3 regions of the Paenibacillus sp. 2TAB26 genome follow, and region 3 is predicted to be linked to each of the others. Evidence: riboswitches for the same ligand, from Rfam matches in the RefSeq annotation. Region 3 holds a riboswitch; each other region holds the start of a gene.
The links. Region 3 has a riboswitch for cyclic di-GMP ahead of AB4Z50_RS30225 (transglutaminase-like domain-containing protein). Riboswitches for the same ligand answer to the same signal wherever they lie in the genome.
Positions count from the first base shown of each region.

Region 1 (2,205 bases), on a different contig from region 3:
ACACATCGCTAACCGATTTCCATTCCAGTGATAATACAAAGTTCTGCAACCAGAAAAATCTCTAGCAGCAAATACTCTTTGCTCTCTTTCATCCCATATTACAAAAGCAAAATCACCGATTAGATACTTGGGTGATTCAACACCCCATTTTGCATAGGAGAGTAAAATGAGCTCTGCATCAGTCATTTGCATTCTACGATCAAGGTGTACGTTTAGTGATTCAAATAATTCATTACGGTTATCAATAATTGCATCTGCACTTATGACTAAACGTCTTTCCGAATCATAGTATGGATTGCATTCCCCGACAGATTCTGGTGTAATCCATTGATTATGGCATCCAACAAACACATTGTTCTTATTCCATGCTTGAGCTGTATTGCAAGGAAACCGAGATAATTGCTGCATCAGTCTATTCCCCTGATCTAACACATGGGCTGTCTGATCAACTTCATAAACGACTGCTATTGCGCTCATTCGTGCCTCCGATTTAGATAGCCAGCGTGTTCTTCAATCGAACGAGATGCGAGCATCATTGAATGTCTTTTAGTTCTTAATAAAGAACATATTTGAATAATACACTTGAAAACAGACGTTGTCAATCGTTTTTTCACCAAAATATCACAAAATAAAACGAAACATCGTTCTTTTATAAGAACAACATTTCGAAATGGGTTTAACCTTATTTTTTTCTAATTTAGACGTCATTTTATTTTTTATTCGTTAAAACTTACAAGCTTTCGCAATTAAGAATTATTCGTTATAATAGTGTTAGTCTACAACGAAGAGATAACGGGGGAGTTTGCTATGATCGGAGAACGTATTCAGATGCTGCGCAAGAGAAAAGGCCTATCCCTAACGGAGTTGTCGCAACGGGCAGGCGTCGCAAAATCTTACTTAAGCTCTATTGAACGAGGGCTCCAGCAAAATCCTTCGATTCAATTTCTCGAAAAGGTAGGCGCAGTATTAAACGTAACGGTTGAAGAATTTTTAAATAGCGATGAAAATAATGATCATAAAACTAGCAATCTAGACACCGAGTGGGCCGATCTAGTTCGAGAAGCAATGGCTTCTGGCGTAAGCAAAGATCAATTTAAAGAATTTTTAGAATTCAATAAATGGAAAATAAAGCGCGAGTAGCGCTTTATTCTCTTTTATACGGCTGTTTCTTGTATATCATCTTTCTTGCTTTCTTCAAGACATAGTAATACCTTTCTAACATCTTCCTTGCTAAACCCCAAAGAACGTGCATTCATGATTAATGCTACCCATTCCATATCTAAATCCTGATTATCCTCTGATTTTGTAAGTACCATTTTCCCATGTCCCCCATTCAATTTGGGACGGTTGCACCACTGACTCCATGCGTTTAAGGTGCCCAGATACTAAACGCATTTCAACGTCTCCCTATGCTTGTCATTCGTTTATAGATGTATTATAAATCACTCTAATTGCGTATGCTGTCGCTTCCTGTCTCACAAAATTGAAAGATAATTACATTTTTTGTCGAATTTATTTAATGATTGTTAAAGGGATCAGGGGAAGGAAACAGAGCCCACTAGATCAAATTAGGAGCTCTAAAATGTTGCTTCATTAACAGAGTTATCCGGTATATTATTTTGCTGCAAGTTCAGATTTCAACAGTGTATCTTCTTCATATCCATTCGGATTTGAAAATTGCCATCTCCACGTATCGCTGCACATTTCTTCTATTCCTTTTGTTGCAAACCAATTCAATTCTTCATTTGCCTTCAGTGTATCTGCATAACAAACAGCAATATCGCCAGGTCTGCGGCTAACGACCTCGTATGGAATGCTTTGACCAGTTACCTTCTCGAAGGCTGCAATCATCTCTAACACACTGTAGCCATTTCCAGTGCCAAGATTATATATATTCACATTTGATTTTCTACTCCTGTTTTCCAGTGCCTTTACATGCCCCTTTGCTAGATCTACTACATGAATGTAGTCTCTCACTCCAGTGCCATCCACAGTTGGATAATCATTTCCAAACACATGTAACTGCTTAAGCTTGCCAACAGCTACCTGCGATATGTAAGGCATTAAGTTGTTTGGCACTCCATTTGGATTTTCTCCAATTCGACCACTTTTATGGGCGCCAATAGGGTTGAAATACCTCAGGATCGTTATTCCCCAGCTGTTATCTGAACTAGCTAGATCCAGTAAGATTTGTTCTAGCATGAG
Region 1 covers NZ_JBFRGC010000009.1:41,081-43,285, forward strand. Annotated here, with positions in the region: gene AB4Z50_RS11480 (asparagine synthase-related protein) at 1-477, opposite strand, end outside; gene AB4Z50_RS11485 (helix-turn-helix domain-containing protein) at 808-1,140, shown strand; gene AB4Z50_RS11490 (anti-repressor SinI family protein) at 1,155-1,316, opposite strand; cyclic di-GMP riboswitch class II at 1,335-1,416, opposite strand; gene galE (UDP-glucose 4-epimerase GalE) at 1,615-2,205, opposite strand, start outside.
Region 1: another riboswitch for cyclic di-GMP. It lies ahead of AB4Z50_RS11490 (anti-repressor SinI family protein); the one in region 3 lies ahead of AB4Z50_RS30225 (transglutaminase-like domain-containing protein).

Region 2 (2,205 bases), on a different contig from region 3:
CTTGGCCATTTACATCCTCTGATGCTTTTCGATTAATACCAATCATATTATCCATATTATTCGAAATGTGGAGCACAGATTCGCTCACTTCAAGCGTAGCTTTAATCGTTTCTCGCAGCTGATCGCCCATATTAGCCAAAGCGTGGTCAAGATCGCCAAATTCGTCAGAGCGAACGAGTTTTTCTTGACTTGTAAAATCATTATTGCCATACTGCTTAATTCTTTTTGTAATGCCTACAAGTCCTGTTCTAATCGATTGTGAGATGACAAAAATCATAATAGCAGGAAGAATAGCTAGCAAAATGACATTTATAAGCACAATAAGGTTCGCACTGGATATGTCTTTATCGAGAAGCTTCTGCGTCGCGTTAGCGTCTGCGGTCAAACGCTCGTGCATTGTATCGTTGGAATAACTTAGAATGACGGTATATACGCTTATTAGATTGCTTATGCGGAGCGATTTCTCATCTGATGATAATCCACTCACATCTGTATTCGTCACTTTCAAGTTATCTAATGCAAGCTTAAGAACATTAACCTGATTCGCATAATAAGGACCATCTTCCGTTGCAGGCGGATATTTCTTATCCATATCGATAAGCTGTTTCTCTAATTCATCGATGTTGGCAGGCATCGTTTCCAAATCCTTCATGATCAGCGTTGCATCGCTTTTGCCATTTTCAATGGCATCTACCATTAGAAGCATCACTTTCAGCAGCCTATTCGATATACCTTGATAATTGCGTTCAGCACGCTGCAATTCCTCTGAGCCTTCGACTGAGGTTGCTACTGAATGATTTTGAAAATAAATCAAAACGCCCGAGCCTACATTAAAAAGTGTGATGATTGCGGTAACAAGCAATAATTTGCTCGTTATTTTCTTCAAACTCAATTTCTTAAACAGTATTTTTGCTCTCTCTATCCTATCCTTAAAAACCATCCTGCTTGCTCTCTCCTCTGTCTCCTGAAAACAAAAAAAGCTATCCAGCCACAGGAGGCGGACAGCTCAGTTAGCTTATTATCCTTCCGGCGGTCTGGCAGCCATAGTGCGTACACCTTAGGCCCATAACTTTGCGTCCTTGTCTTTCAACAAGTTTGCCTTTTTCAGTTTGTCTATTTTGTAGTTTACAACTTAAACCAGTATAGGACTATTTAGTGAATTTGTCATCCCTTGAACCATATTTATTCTGTGGCTAAAAATAAGGTTGCATTGCAATAACGCCTTGCTAACGAATGAAAATAGGAGGTTTGGATGGAAATAACCGCAACGAGCAAAATATTTCGCACCGCTTCCCATTGTTTTTCCGTTAAATTCGGCAATCTGCTTGCAAATTGATTCGCTGAAGAGCGAATGACATGCTCTGTCAATAAATCTTGATGCGGATTTTCCTTCAAATGACCGGAAATGTCGAGCAGTTGATCGTTATTCGCATCTAGCTCCTCAAACATACTGGTATAAGATGCATATAATTCAATAGGCCCAACTAAATCGTCTGCTTCATCCTCTGGTTTCTTGAATACGATCTCAAAAAGCTTGCGTATTGATTCAAAATCAAGATTTGACTTTAAATCATCAATAATGAATAATAACGCAGCTTGGTTCAGAGAATATTTTTTCCCAGCTTTCGGACAATCGAAATAAGGTTTGAAATCTCGCTTTACCCAGTTTTGCATGGAGGTAATCGACAGATTCGAATATTCGATTAGTTGGCCCAACGCAGCAATTTCATGTAGTGAAAAGCCTTTAATCTCATTTCCTTTAATGAGCTTTTCAATAATTGGAGGCAGCAGCGTAGACATAAATGCAGGCAGTCCCGTGCCTTTCTCCAAGTCACATTGATGCGTTTTGGTCCATGCGGCTTGCAGCACTTGCAGTGGCTTCAAATTATACTTTCCGTCCAGAGCCAGCAGCAAGCAAGCCATCTCTTTTCGAGTAAGCGTAAAGGACTCCATATCGCTTCCTCCTCGCGCATTCGTCTTGCATTCCTATATTACAAGTTCATATGAACTCATCATATGCCGGAGAATGACGCTTGTAAAGGCTCGAAAATCAATGAGAATAAGCCTTTCATTCTCGTTAAATCGCTTTTAAAGCGCGTATAAGGCTGTTACCGTTGGATATGGCATTTGTCATATCATGTAATCATTCGTTATAGTAGATCATAAGAATAAAAAAAATATAAACATAAAAGGGTAGTGAAAAAC
Region 2 covers NZ_JBFRGC010000022.1:125,544-127,748, reverse strand. Annotated here, with positions in the region: gene AB4Z50_RS24015 (methyl-accepting chemotaxis protein) at 1-886, opposite strand, end outside; cyclic di-GMP riboswitch class I at 1,026-1,110, opposite strand; gene AB4Z50_RS24010 (DUF1836 domain-containing protein) at 1,183-1,953, opposite strand.
Region 2: another riboswitch for cyclic di-GMP. It lies ahead of AB4Z50_RS24015 (methyl-accepting chemotaxis protein); the one in region 3 lies ahead of AB4Z50_RS30225 (transglutaminase-like domain-containing protein).

Region 3 (2,205 bases):
AAGACGTCGAGCTTCGTTATCGTCAGCGTTATGTTGACCTTATCGTGAATCCCGACGTCCAACAAACCTTTATTACTCGTTCCAAAATCATTCAATCCATGCGTCGCTACCTAGATTCCCGCGGGTATTTAGAAGTAGAAACACCAACGCTGCATTCCATTGCAGGCGGTGCTGCAGCACGCCCTTTCGAAACGCATCATAATGCGCTGGACATGCAGCTCTACATGCGTATTGCAATCGAGCTTCATTTGAAGCGACTGATTGTAGGCGGATTGGAGAAAGTATATGAGATCGGCCGTGTATACCGGAATGAGGGGATTTCGACTCGCCACAATCCAGAGTTTACAATGATTGAGCTTTACGAGGCTTATGCTGATTACAAGGATATTATGGCATTGACAGAGAATGTCATCGCACATATTGCGCAAGAGGTTCTTGGAACAACGAAAATCACTTATCAAGGCCAAGAGATTGATTTGACACCTCAGTGGCGCCGTGTCAGCATGGTTGAGCTTGTCAAAGAAACGACTGGCGTAGATTTCGGCGTGGAAATGAGCGACGAGGAAGCCCATCGTTTGGCGAAAGAACACAAAGTTGCCGTTGATCCGCATATGACATTTGGTCATATTCTCAACGCTTTCTTTGAACAGTTCGGTGAGCACACGCTTATTCAGCCAACCTTTGTTACAGGACATCCGGTTGCTATTTCGCCGCTTGCTAAGAAGAGCGAAGCAGATCCACGCTTCACCGATCGTTTTGAGCTATTCATCGTAGCACGTGAGCATGCTAATGCATTTACGGAGCTTAACGATCCGATCGATCAGCGTGAGCGTTTCGAGTCGCAGCTTGTTGAGCGTGAGCATGGAAATGACGAGGCGCATGAGATGGATGAAGACTTTATCCGCGCTCTGGAATACGGCATGCCGCCAACAGGCGGACTAGGAATCGGTATCGACCGATTGATCATGCTTCTAACAGATGCTCCATCTATTCGTGATGTACTGTTGTTCCCTCATATGAGAGATCAGCGTTCTGCTGAATAAGAAAGAGACCAAGGAACCTTATGGCTTTTAGAAGCCATAAGGTTCTTTTTTTTCTAATATCGAGAATTTGCAACAACAATCCTTAAAAACATTCAAATTATGATTGATATTGTAGTACAATCTATTGATTTGCTAGATTCATATGGTAGAATAGAACTAATAAAGCGCTACACGATAACGGCAAACCTATCGAAAGGTAGGGACGCAAAGCTAAAGGGCCTTCCGTAAGATGGCAGCCAGCTACCGAATGAACAGGCTTTTTTTTGTTTGTATAGGGGAAATTCATCACAAAGCGCTTCACACGATAATGGCAAACCTATCGAAAGGTAGGGACGCAAAGCTAAAGGGCCTTCCGTAAGATGGCAGCCAGCTACCGAAGGGAGTATATTCATGCGTAAATTTATGTTAGTCATCGCAGCTTTTGTTCTTTTTGCATCCATCCATGTAACGGTCGTTCAGGCAAATGAAGCGGATTCATCTGATTGGCTCAATACGGGGAATTTAGATAAGGGTGTTGTCTCCGTACAATATACAGTGAACACTAAAGTGAAAACGAAGCTTATGATCGCAAAAGGCGCATCAAATTATACATATAATCTAACCGGCGGAAAAACGGCTGAGAAGTTTCCATTGCAGCTTGGCAATGGCGAATATACGATATCTGTTCTAGAGAATACAACAGGCAACAAATACAAACTGGCGAAGAAAGAAACCGTGACGCTTGATTTGAAAGACAACAAGGTTTTGTACTTGAATTCCATCCAGAACATTGACTGGTCGAATGCGAGCAGCGCCATCGTCAAGGCAAAAGAATTAGCGAGCAATAAAAAAACGGATATGGAGAAAGTAAAGGCAATCTACGAGTATATTATTACGAATGTAAGTTATGATAATCAATTAGCTGCTAATCTGTCAGTTGATTACCTCCCCAATATTGATCTCACATTTAAATCGAGAAAGGATATCTGCTACGGATACGCTTCATTGTTTGCGGCAATGCTGCGGAGCGTGGATATCCCTACGAAGCTCTTGATGGGACAATCTACTTATGTGGATGTTTATCATGCTTGGAACGAAGTGTACTTGGATGGGAAATGGGTTACGATTGATACGACAGTTGATGCGGGTCTAAAGAAGGGCAAGAAAAAGTATGAGCTTATCA
Region 3 covers NZ_JBFRGC010000035.1:307-2,511, reverse strand. Annotated here, with positions in the region: gene lysS (lysine--tRNA ligase) at 1-1,043, shown strand, start outside; cyclic di-GMP riboswitch class I at 1,213-1,291, shown strand; cyclic di-GMP riboswitch class I at 1,343-1,421, shown strand; gene AB4Z50_RS30225 (transglutaminase-like domain-containing protein) at 1,434-2,205, shown strand, end outside.